Regions from separate parts of the Paenibacillus ihbetae genome, predicted to be linked through region 2. Evidence: riboswitches for the same ligand, from Rfam matches in the RefSeq annotation. Region 2 holds a riboswitch; each other region holds the start of a gene.
The links. Region 2 has a riboswitch for cyclic di-GMP ahead of BBD41_RS23770 (GTP cyclohydrolase II). Riboswitches for the same ligand answer to the same signal wherever they lie in the genome.
Positions count from the first base shown of each region.

Region 1 (4,279 bases), 1.9 Mb from region 2:
TGGCCATCGAACGGAGGCTCTAACTGAATTTCTGCTCCGCCCTGTGCATCAAATACCTTCAATTCCAGCTTCTCAAGAATCGCGTCCTTCGTAACCAGATTTTCATACGCTTCTCTTAAGGCTTGATTTGCTTCATCAATTTCCTGCTGCGTAGCGTCCGGTTTGCTCAATACATCTTGAGCATTCTGCAGAGCATCCTTAAACGGTGTCAGACTCTCCGAAGTATAGTTATTTTCATCATAGCCGCCACTCGTCATGAAATTATCAATTTCATTGACCGTCGCTTCAAGCTCGGTTTTATCGGCCCGCAGTCCATCGCGCGCCTCATTCAAAGCTTGCAGAGCCTCATCGACTTCTTTTTGGGTAGCAGCCGGATTTTGCAGAACTTCCTCTGCGTGCGTCAACGCAGCTTGAAAGGCATCCCAGGAGTCCTTGGAGTAGTTCTCCTCAGCAAGATTTTCGGCCTCCAGCTCGTCCACTCTGTTCTGCAATGCCGATTTATCTGCAGTCAATCCATTACGCGCATCATCGAGCGCTTTCAGCGCATCATCGACTTCCTTCTGGGTAGCAGCCGGATTTTGCAATGCGGCTTCAGCTTCTTTCAGAGCTTGATCGAAAGCTGCCCAGCTTGCTGCCGAGTAGTTTTCCTCTTGCAAGTTTTCGGCTTGGATTTCATTCGCGCGTTGTTCCAGATCCCTTTTATCCACCTGAGTGACAAAAGTAAAGTAGCTTCCGTCAGCAAGCTGGCTGCTGTTCAAAGTTGCCTTGCCGGTCACTTTGTCCGCTGGGACCACGGTTACTGCTGCCTGCTCAAACGTCGGACTATTGCTCGTTAACAGGTAGATTCGATACTTCTCTTGATCTGCGCCGTCGACTTGCAAAGTAATCGGCGCATCGGTCCAATCGGCGCTTTTCTCGACTTTATACACTCGCGACATCATAGTTGCCGGAGATTGTGTCGTGTCATTCGCATGCTTTAATGCTTGAGGCAAATCCGTATCGTCAATTACATTCACGTAATCAGCTGGATTACCATTGTCACTAAATGTTAGAAAAGTCGTATCCGTAGCGATCGGATTCTTCTGCGCATTTTCCTTGTTGGAAGCTTCAAAATCACCAAGAGCTATGGCGACGTTCGCTCCCTCAACCTGGGACTTGGATTGGGTCTGCTCAAGCCCTCCGGCAACATCTTTTCCGATCCCTGTGATCCTATGCCCAAAACCGCTGTTGTCAGCTGCTGCCCACATTAATGTGCCGTTACTTGCAACATAGTCGGCAGGATCACCTGCTTCGGTTTTCAATGTAATGCCATATTTCAGCGCGAGATAACTGTTTACCTTTTCCCGCTCTTCCTCATTCAATTTGCGGTTAAACACAAGCACTTCTGCAATTTGTCCGCCATCAAAAGTTCTATTGTGGGCTGCGCCAATATAATGATAACCGGCTGTTCCACCCATATTTCTTGTCCAGTCCACGCTATTCGTTGGTTCCGCCTTTTCCAGATAACCATTAATGGAAAGAGCCCAGTCATTCCCCGCCCTGGCGTTAAGAATGTGAGGGACGGTAATCGTCTCTGCAGGTGTAAAGCTCTTCAATGCGGACGTTCCAAAATGCGTCGAAATATTATTTTGTTGATAAGCCGACGAGCTGGTTTCGTTCCCCCCAAATTCCCACGGGAAGCCGGTCGTACCATTGATTTGTACAGAGAATACTTCTCTTGCACCAGTGGCGGGAATAGCTAATTCAGAGTTTGTTTTAAATTGCATTTTCTTAGTTGCTGTAAAAGATACGGTTACCGGGTGATAGTTGATCATCGCCTTGCCGATATCCTCAAGTTTTAGAACCCTGTCCGTGTGATAAGGGACCCATACCCTGTTGGGATCGGCTAAATCCTGCAATTTGGTGATATAGGTTCCGTTATCTTCAAACCCGCTGTCCATCCCTTTCGTTAACTCGAACCAGGAGACCAAATCCTGGCTAACCCCGCCCGGACCGTTCGCAGCAGCATTTGCTGTCTGAGGAGCCAACGCAAGTGGAAAGCCGCCAGCTACGACCACGATTGAAAGCAAAATGGCTAACTGCCTTTTCCAGTAGTACTTACTGCCTTTGGCAAACATCTCTCTACCTCCTATTTACATTCATTAAATGTCATGCAGCATTCATCAAGATTCACCCGTTAGAGTGACTAACAGGTGGGTAAACCCGGCAATGTATAAAGAACTAAACATATATACCATCGATAAGCACCACCCCCGTTGCAAAAAAAAACCTCCGTCAAAGCGGTCAAACGCTGGACGGAGGCCTCCGCCGTATTCGGTAGCTGGCTGGCAGTAGAATTTGCGTATTGCAGCAAATCCGTTAGCCCCTATAGCTTTGCGTCCCCACTTTTCAATGGGTTTGCCATGATCGTACGACCTTGTATGTAATTGAGAAACATTAACTATTATACTAAAGGTATATTATTACAGCGGATTAAATTAGGTTCTACGGCCTTATTTTTGTAGTATATTATCACTATTTGTCGTATTTTGGTAAATCGCGACTTTTGGCACTAAAATCTATACATGACTGCTTATTATTAAGCTCCGAAGAAGCCTCGATGCAATGAGAATTTCTGCACAGCGGAGGAGTACAATTACCGCGTGCCTCTCCCAGCGCGCGGTGTAATGATGACTGCTGCACGATGATCAGCGACGCTCGGACGACAAGCCATGCAAATGGGCGATCTCCCTCACTTTTGAAATGCGAAAGGAAGCACTTAAAAGCCATCCCGCACAGGATGGCTTAAGTCAAACCAACGTCAAATCTTTCTTACAAATAGAATACATCCGCAGGTGCCGAATCTTTACGTGATATCCCTTTATTTTGAAAGCGAATGCTCTGCATACCATTTTCTTAGCAGATTAATATGTGCCTGATGATAACGGTTATGGTCAGCCATATGCCATAATCCCCAGCGGATGGTTGCTTGCTTTTCATTCTCATGACCAAAGGTGACCACCCGATCTAAATCAGCATCCTGCAATTGGGAACAGGTGTCTTTCAGGATGCTTAACACCTCTTCATACTCCGATATCAGCGTGTTGAGCGACTTGCCTATGATCATCGGCAGCCGGTTGTTCGCATCGATCATGGGGCCGTATTGTTCTTGTAACGAATAAGGAAGCGGCTCCCCTTTCATTCGATACACCCAATTCAAATCAACATACAGGATATGTCTCATTAATTGAGCGGTGCTGTTAAAGCTGCCATCGGGGCCCTTGTAATCGACTTCTTCCTGCGACATTCCCTTCGTAATCAACTGAAGTCGCTGGCTGTTCTCTTTCACCGCAGAATATAACATCCCAACGATCGGGGACATATTTGCCTCACCTTGCAAATCTTTAAGCATCAGGCTCTTCCTCCTGCAATAGTGGCTTCCCGGCCAATTATTTCTTTATTTCTGTAAGGATTGCATCCCACATTAATACATTTATATTCGGATTTTGGTCTTCATTCATTATCGAGATGGTAAGCTCCTGTGCTCCTTGAATGTCCATTTCGGAATAAGCAGGAACCTCTCGTTCCTTTCCATCTGCGATATAAGTGCTCCTGCTTGCTTCGACCCCATCTACGGTAATGATGACGGTGCTCTCGCCATGGAAAATATCGTCCGGAATGGCGCTGTAGCTGGAGAATGTCAGATACTTCCCATCCAATTGATAAGTGAATGTGCAGTTCCCTGAATTATTCCTGCTCAACACATTCATTTGAGGCTCCACTTCTTTACGGCCCGCTTCAAAACCGGTAAGGCCTGTCTCCCAAGCTACAGAACCACTCTTTAACGGGAGCTCGTGCAGCCCTATTTCCTTGCCTGCTTCGATTTTTGTTGCCTGTGCAAATAAATGATTCACTCCTTGAATCGTTACGGTAGTCCCAATGGAAAGGAGGATCGTTATGAAGACGATTTTACTCAGGCCCTTAACGGAATCTTTTGGAGGCCGCACTAATTGTTGTGCGAGAAATCCAATCGCTGCCCCCAATGTATTGATGAGCACATCATCAATATCAAAGCTTCCTAAATGCGTTACCATTTGAACCGTTTCAAGCAGCACAATAGAAACCAGAAATATACTGATGAACCGAAGAAAACGGCATGGAAATAGCTGCGGAACGAGAATTCCGTAGGGCAGAAAGGCTGCAAAGTTGGCAAAGTTAAAAAACCAAATTTTCAAGTTATGGCCGATCGGTAAATATAATGGAATTCCATCAGGTATGAGATTATATCGATACCCTCCGT
Region 1 covers NZ_CP016809.1:3,376,329-3,380,607, reverse strand. The annotation lists gene BBD41_RS15065 (DUF8202 domain-containing protein) at 1-2,117, opposite strand, end outside; cyclic di-GMP riboswitch class I at 2,313-2,412, opposite strand; gene BBD41_RS15060 (DinB family protein) at 2,861-3,391, opposite strand; gene BBD41_RS15055 (VanZ family protein) at 3,429-4,279, opposite strand, start outside.
Region 1: another riboswitch for cyclic di-GMP. It lies ahead of BBD41_RS15065 (DUF8202 domain-containing protein); the one in region 2 lies ahead of BBD41_RS23770 (GTP cyclohydrolase II).

Region 2 (4,279 bases):
ACAAGTCATGGGCCGCTCTCCTGCAGCAGGCGTTCCGTAAGTGATCTGGAAAGGGAAAAGGTGCCGCCCGGCACCCTTTTTTATTTATCGCTCACCCTTCATAAGCTTCTTCTAAAGCTCGCAGGTCGATTTTTGTCTTGGTTTGCAGCAGTGCTTCCATCACCCGTTCCGCTTTCGAGCGGTCCGGATCGGTGATCATCGTGCTCAGATTTGCAGGGACAACCTGCCAGGACACGCCGAATTTGTCTTTTAACCAGCCGCATACCTGAGCCTTTTCATCCCCGCCTGCAGTAAGCCTGTCCCAATAATAGTCGATTTCTTCTTGGGTTTCGCAATGTACGATAAATGAAATCGCCTCTGTAAAATGGAACTGCGGTCCGCCGTTCAACGCGACGAAGGGCTGGCCTTCCAGCTGAAACTCCACCGTCATGACGGTGCCTTCGTCCACCGTATGATGTTCATTCTGCTCCGACCCGTAACGCGTGACTCTGGTGATGTTGGAGTTGTTAAAGATTGAAATATAATATTGTGCCGCTTCTTCTGCTTCGTCGTTAAACCACAGGTTGGGCGATATTTTCTGAAGGTAGCATTCATCGGATGCAGCTCCTTTCGAATGATACGGGAATGGTTTATTACTGAGCTCATCGTATCATAATCGCCATGCAACGGTTTCTTCTGAATTGCTGATTTCCAGTAGAGGTCAACATGATAGCATAATCGAAATGAGAGCCCCAGGCAGGAGATCGCAGATGAAACTGGAAATCCATAGGGTGTGGAATATTCAGCCACACAAGGAGGTCCAACCAGCCCGATGCAAAAATGTCTTGTGATGTAAGACATGTGAGGCGGTTGGATGTGATGAATTGGAGGCGCAAAAGATGAGTCAAAGACACTATATTATAACGGGTACGTCAAGAGGGATCGGAGAACAGCTCGCGACGATGCTTCTTCAGCAGGGACATGCCGTCTACGGAATTGCGAGAAGCCATTCGATGACGCTGGATCGATATGAGCGATACACTCATTATGTGTATGACTTGAGTGAACCCTCGGGACTTGAGCTGCTGATGGAAAATATCATAGGGAGCATGGAGCTTGAGGATACCGATACAGTTTACCTTATTAATAATGCCTCAATGCTGGAACCGCTTGGGAGAATCGATCGATGCGGAGCGGCGGAGATTGCGAAGAATGTGCAGATCACCCTCATTGCGCCGATGATCCTAACCTCTTGCTTTTTGAATCAAACCAATGGGTATAAGGCCCGGCGGAAAATCATGAATATTTCTTCGGGCTCGGGGGTATATCCCGCTCCTTCCATGAGCGCATACTGTACCGCCAAAGCCGGGCTCAATATGTTCACGCAGTGTGTAGGGCTAGAGCAAGCAAGCGGGGAGAATCCGGCTCAGATTATTGCCGTCAATCCCGGCATGGTGGATACGGAAATGCAAAGCATGGCCAGAGATCAGGATGAGAAGCAGTTTGAGCTGGCCGGTGCATTTTCCCAAGCCTATGAATCCGGGCAGCTGCTGTCCACAACCGAGATTGGAGCGCATCTTCTGCGCATTTTGGATGAGGAACATCCTCCCGGAAGCATCGTGAATTATAATGAGGTTTATTCCTCGTAAAGCTGATGATAAGCAAGAATAACGAGCGGAGGCGAATGCCATGATCATGCCAACCCATATTGTTGCCGTTGGCGGAATCGTTGAGAATCCGCACTCGGTTCCAAGCATACCTGGAGTTTACCGGCACGATCGCTTATATGGAATACATTACGAAGCCGTCATTTGAAATGAAGCTTAAGCGGACCAAGCTAGTGCTAGTTTAGAAAGTGAGCGGGAAGACGGTAATCTTTTAATCGTTCCTTCGGATCGAATTATATTTTGGTTGCAATTCATGAAGTTGTATTTTATATTCAATTTGTAGTCATATCGACAAAAAGCTATTACTTTCGATTGTTTCTGATTTGGTATTGCCTTCCCATAATCGACAACAATCGCGGATTAATTCTATGAAATGACATCGTACGATAATGGCAAACCCACTGAAAAGTGGCGACGCAAAGCTACAGGGGCTAAGGTGGATCGCTTGCATCCGCTATGCCAGCCAGTTACCGAATACGACGGAAGCCTCCGTCTATTCAGACAGGGGTTTTTTTGTGTCCATTTCTAGAAATTTACATTTCCGCGGCTGGATTTTTGAGGCTGAAAAAGTAATAGCTAGCGCAAAATTGCCAACGTTTTCAGGGAGGAAAACAAACCATCGATTGTAACCATCATAACAAAAAAGGAGTTGTATTCATGAATTCGGACCAGGTCAGGAAATTGCTAGAGAGTAAATTAACCATTCTTAAACAGCCGGAATGTCCCAACATCGGCCTTGTTGGTCCCGTTCGGCTCCCTGTGCAATTGGAGGATTATGAAGTCGTATTTAAATGGTACACTTGGTTAAATACAGGCAATTCATTTATGGATAAGAATGATATTCTAGACTCATTATCTCAGGCAGATCTCGCTTCATATCAGCAGTCTTCCGTGCTGGTATACGGTGATTTTGCTAATGAGGAGCACGCCTTGATACGGATGCACAGCATTTGCCATACGGGAGATATTTTTGGGAGCAAACGATGCGACTGCGGCTACCAACTGCGGACATCCATGCGCATGATCGTGGAAAACGGCAGCGGGGCTCTCTTTTATTTGGCGAATCACGAGGGTCGCGGAATAGGCCTTTTCTCCAAATCGTTAGCTTATCTTTTGCAAGAGGAAGGGTTCGATACAGTAGAGGCCAATCTTGGTCTTGGCTTCGAGGATGACCAGCGCTCCTATGAAGAAGCCATACGTGTACTTCAGAGCTTGCGGCAAAAACCAGTCACCCTGATTACGAACAATCCTAGAAAGCTGCAGTCTTTGCGGGAAAAAGGACTTGTAACCGATCAGCATGTATCGATTTGGGGAGATGTGTCCGAGCACAATAATCGGTATTTGGCAACGAAAATCGAAAAATCGGGTCATATCTATAACTCCTTGGTGGAGACTGCTTTATTATGACGGGGAGTGTAAATCGTATGAAATCAGACCAACATTTTATGAGGCTGGCATTGGAACTGGCAGGTACGGCCAATGGGAAAACGAACCCGAACCCGGTTGTTGGCGCACTAATTGTTAAAGATGGACAAGTAGTCGGTGCAGGTGTTCATCGAAATGCAGGGGAACCTCATGCGGAGGTGCATGCATTCAAAATGGCTGAAGGATACACCGAAGACGCAACACTCTATGTTACGCTGGAACCAAGCCCTCAATCCTCTCCTTGTATAGAATTCGTCCTCAACTCGGGAATCGCAAGAGTTGTCGTGGCGATGCAGGATCCGAATCCGATGGTGGCCGGAAGAGGCATTCAATTATTGAGAGAGCATGGGATAGAAGTTGATGTGGGTGTATTGGGGAAGGAAGCCGAATTACTCAATGAACGATTCGTGCACAATATGTCAAAACGACGGCCGTTTATTATTTCCCAGGTAGCCATGACGCTTGACGGGAAAATTGCCACGTCGACGGGACATTCTAAATGGGTTACATGTGATGAAACACAGCTTGTGGTACATAAACTAAGAAACAAAGTCGATGCCATATTAGTAGGAATTAATACGGTTTTGGCGGATGATCCCCTCCTTACGACCCGACTGCCAGAAGAAAGCGGGAAGAATCCCATCCGGGTCATTTTAGATTCGAATTTGAGACTGCCTGAGGATGCCAAAGTTACCGACTGTTCAGCAGCAAAGACATGGGTAGTCACGAAGGAGGATGCTGATCCGGAAAGAGTGCGCATGCTGCAGCAAAAAGGAATTGAAATTCTGTTCGTTCCTGTGAACCGTTACGGGCTGGACCTCCATGCATTATCGGATATGTTATATCAGCGAGGTGTTACCGACCTGCTGGTAGAAGGAGGCAGCGAAGTAAATGGATCCTTCCTTCGGGCCAACCTTATTGATAAATGGATGATTTATATCGCCCCCAAGGTGTTGGGAGGACGGAAATCCATCTCGCCGTACGCAGGCTCGGATTTAGAATTGATGGATGAAGCGCTGCGGGTAAAGATTCATTCCGTTCAACAAATCGGCGAAGATATTTGCATCACTGCTTATCCGAATGATGATAGTTCCGCCTCTGGGAGTACCTACGTAATAGATTATCTAAATGAAGAGCTTACTACCCTGAGCAGCTCTTGAATAGCTAGTAGTAAATATGCCAATATAGAAAATATTATATTATGAATG
Region 2 covers NZ_CP016809.1:5,294,872-5,299,150, forward strand. The annotation lists gene BBD41_RS23760 (VOC family protein) at 92-574, opposite strand; gene BBD41_RS23765 (SDR family NAD(P)-dependent oxidoreductase) at 879-1,628, shown strand; cyclic di-GMP riboswitch class I at 2,028-2,121, shown strand; gene BBD41_RS23770 (GTP cyclohydrolase II) at 2,304-3,053, shown strand; gene ribD (bifunctional diaminohydroxyphosphoribosylaminopyrimidine deaminase/5-amino-6-(5-phosphoribosylamino)uracil reductase RibD) at 3,071-4,231, shown strand.

Region 3 (4,279 bases), 3.2 Mb from region 2:
CGAAGCGCAGGGGATTCAGTTCGATTGGCACCAGTACGCCGTCGCTGCGCAGCCGGGCTTCGAGGTGGAACGCGAACCGGCGTGCCCCAGGGCCGAGGCGTGCGCCGATCCGGTTCAGCAGCTCAGTGGCGGGCGGGAGCAGTGCTCGCATGATGGGGCGAGAAGTGAAATAGACGACATCCGCCACATCGCCCGGCGTGTCGAAGGGATGCTCGTAGATGCCGGTGATCACCGCCTCGCCATCCCCATTCCAGAAACCATCGCAGGCGAACTCGGTTCCCTCGACATAATCCTCGACCAGGAACAGCGTGTCGGACACGACATCAGTGCCGACACGAGCCGACGCGCGGGCGATCTCGTCCAGAGACTGCTCGACAGCCTCCGCCCAGGCGTCAGCCGAAGCGACCACCCGGACGCCGATCGAGTTGGTGCCGATACTTGGCTTCAGCACCACCGAACGGTCGGATGGTGGTCGGAACGTGCAGAGTTCGTCAGGACGCAACGCAACGCAACGGAATGCGGGAGTGAGATCGGACGTCAGCCGACGGAAGGCTGCCTTGTCCTTGCATAGGCCCGCAAGATGCTTGTGCGCGGGTGAGGCAAGGCGCATGATGGCAGCGTAGCTCGGCTCCCAGCCATAGAAGACGGGGGTGTCGTGCCGGGCGGCCTCATCTGGGCCCGCTGGTACCCGGTCTCCAAGGGCGGCCACGACGTCGTCGAAGGCCGGCTCGGCACAGATCCGGACCGGGACTTGCGTAAGCGCGTCGTGGAGGACGGGCGAAAGCGCGGGGCCGGAGAGCAGGCAGCGCACCGGCTCGTACGTCAGCACCACAGCCTCAGCGGCTTGCCCGGCTGGTATCCGATGAAGGCCTGGACGCTGATCCGGATGCCGCCGGAGAAGCTGCTGACCGCATGCGGCTTGCGCGTGTTGATCAACACCAGCTCACACTCCTGGGGATGGATGACAACCGGCTTCGGCAAGTCGGTGCGCGGGATGGTGCCGTCGGGGAGCCGCTCAATGTCGGCATACGACAAGGTCGGGACATTCCAGCTCTCGAGCGTGCCGCCGACCGGAGGCATCTTCAGGTAGATATTCGCGCTGAGCTGCTGGTCGAGCGGGCAGATCGACGCAGGCAGGCAGTCGACATGCGGCTTCTCTTCGAGAATATGCGAATCGTCGGGCGGCATGATGCGCACCATGCCGGCGAACATTTTCCGGCCCTCGAAGGCGGCGATCGTGGCGCCATCCATCCAGGCCTCATCCAGATCGAGTCGCAGCCGGTCGATCGGCGACAGATTCGGCGCACAGAGATCGCGTAGCCTGCGCAGTCCCGGCAGGGCCGCCTGATAGTAGTTCTCCCGTTCGGCGCTGCCCGCCGGGGTGCCGTAGGTCGAGTTGAACGGGATCCCGACGCGGTAGACCCCATAATATTTCTGCTCCGGCACGCCGTCGATGTAGACCTCGTGTGTATAGGCATCAAGCGACGCCTGGGCGAGAATGAAATCGATTATTTTCTGGGCTGTCTCCGAAGAGACATAATTCGGAATTCGAATCGCTGGCACTTTCTCTTCGATCAGATCGCGAATGCTCTCAGGCGAGAGAGAATGGTGAATGGGAACTTCTTCGTAATTGCTAACCATTGTGTTCGTATCAGACATCACATCATTACCTCCAATTCAATAAATGACAACGTTACTCATATAAGTATGTAATTCTCTTCTAAATCCACGCTTGTACTTCAATCCCCCCTTAAGCGTTATTTATATATCATGGCAACATATCCATATATTTACTTTAATGGACAACACAAATAACCTCCCATCAGGTATTCTAAAAGAATAGACGGAGGCTTCCCGTCGTATTCGGTAACTGGCTGGCATAGTGAACATTCACCTTAGCCCCTGTAGCTTTGCGTCCCCGTTTTTCAGCGGGTTTGCCATTATCGTACGATATATGGAATTGTTGTTTAATGTAAATTTATATGATATTTTGTCGTAATGAAATAGACCTATAGTTATGTTTATAATTAAATGCCTAGTCTTACAGTCCCGATTTTGTAATAAATCTATATTTTTTAGCTATATATGAATTGTATTTATATACTTACTTTCACAGCTGCGAAATACTAGATAACCCTTACGGTGACAAGGGAAATGGGAATGCTCATGCTAAGATATCATCTGAAAGAACACAACGAGAAGTCTGATGAAGAATGACGAGTCTATTGAATAAGATTCGTTTATTTTTGTTGGATGCTGACAAAAGCTTCGGTCAGCAGTCTTTACGTTTCGTACTATAATTTTTGCTGTTGTTTGTCCAACCGGACCCCCGTTGTGCGGGGTTCTTGCATTGCTATTTTGTTGGAAACACGTGGATCTAGAGGTTACGGGCGCATGGATAACGAATTATTCCAAGAACAAAATATACTAGCAGATATGGAGATACACCAAATCTTTTTGAATTACATTGCAGCAAGTACCTATTCCATGAGGAGGGTTGTCCATGAAGACCGAAATTAACAGAATCCATCATGTGGGGCATGTGGTCCATGATATGGAGACGGCGCTGGAGTTGTACCGCAAGCTGGGCTTCGTATGCCGACCGCCTGCCTATCCGACAATGGCTGAACAAGAAGGTGAGAGCCCTAAACCGTTTGGAGCAGCTAATGCCCATATCGACTTTGCCGACAATTTCATTGAGATCGTAACGATTGTGCAGGAGGGAGGGAGAATTCCTGACGATGCGCATTTTATCCCGCTTACGGCACCCCCAGCCGTGCTCCCGCGAATCATCGCCTCTATCAAGCGGACCGTTGCGACGATCACTCGTTGTCTGGACCGCTTTGAGGGAACGCATATCTTGGTCTTCTCCACTTCAGAAGCGGACACTTCTGCGGCTCGACTGGACGCGGGAAGCGTTGGACATGGTGGTGTCAATACGATACAGCGTCCCGTGGAGACCTCAACCGGTACTCAATTGGTTTCGGTACGCTTGTTGGAAATCGAGGACGAGCAAGTATCCGAAGGGCGGTTGGCATTCGCTGAAAATCTTCCATTGGACGCTGGGCTGAAACAGATCCATACGGAACATCCGAATGGGGCAATTGCGTTAGTCGAAGCGATACTGTGTGTGGAGGATAAAGCGTTCGATGCCTATGTGACACGGTATCAGCTTTATTTGGGAACTCCGCCGCAACAAGAGGGGAAGGCGCGTGTCTTTGATCTAGAGGGCGGACGCATTAAGCTCATTCCTGAATCCCATGTAACCGATTTGCTCCCGGGAGAAGCCTTCACGTCTTCACCGGGATTTGCCGGATATGCAGTCAAGGTGCGGGACCTTGCTTATACAAGGCGTCATCTTGAGTCCAATGGATTTCCGGTGGTTGAGACGGCGCGGGGAGATATTTTCATTCCGAGCGCCTCCCTTCTCGGGACGGCTCTCATTTTCACGCAAAGATAAGCATCCATATTTTTTTTTCGATCCCTGTCACACTCCGCATCCTTTGCCCGTCATACAGGTAAAAATCGAAGGGAATGATGAACGATGCAACAGTATGATGTGGTCGTTGTTGGCGGAGGGATTGCGGGGTTGGCCGCTGCAATTTATGCAGCGAAAGCAGGGAAGCAAACGCTCATCATTGAAAAACAGGATCGGTTAGGCGGCCGGGCCATGTCCATGAAGAAAAGAGGTGCTTACTTCAATCTGGGCGGGCATGCCTTGTATAAGGGGGATGCTTACGCGACTTTCATGGAGTTGGGACTTAACGTACAGGGAGCGGAGCCCTCGATTGACGGTTACGGGGTGTGGAAGGGGAAATTGAACGTTTTGCCCACGGATATGAAATCTTTATTCACGACCCCGCTCTTGTCTTGGAAGGGGAAGCTGGAGCTTGCTGCCTGGCTGGGGAAACTCGGGAAAATGGATACTCATCCCTATGATCGCATCAGTATTCGCGAATGGGTCGAATCGAATCTGCGGGATCCGATGGTGCGTAATATTTTTTATTCTTTGCTGCGGACGGCAAGTTATGTGGTAGGGCCGGATTTGCCGGCAGCAGGCCCTGCATTGAAGCAGCTGCAAAATGCTCTTCAAGGGGTGTTGTATCTGGATCGGGGCTGGGGCGAACTGGTCGAAGAATTAAGAAAAAAGGCATCCGATCTCGGCGTGCGTTTTGTAACGAACAGCCTGGTTACGTCCATCGATGTCCAGGATGGCAGCGTGCGTCACGTGCTGTGCAAGGATGGAGCGAAGATCGGCGCACACCATGTCGTTCTCGCC
Region 3 covers NZ_CP016809.1:2,085,500-2,089,778, reverse strand. The annotation lists gene BBD41_RS09465 (ATP-grasp domain-containing protein) at 1-829, opposite strand, end outside; gene BBD41_RS09460 (hypothetical protein) at 823-1,659, opposite strand; cyclic di-GMP riboswitch class I at 1,863-1,949, opposite strand; gene BBD41_RS09455 (VOC family protein) at 2,504-3,460, shown strand; gene BBD41_RS09450 (FAD-dependent oxidoreductase) at 3,545-4,279, shown strand, end outside.
Region 3: another riboswitch for cyclic di-GMP. It lies ahead of BBD41_RS09460 (hypothetical protein); the one in region 2 lies ahead of BBD41_RS23770 (GTP cyclohydrolase II).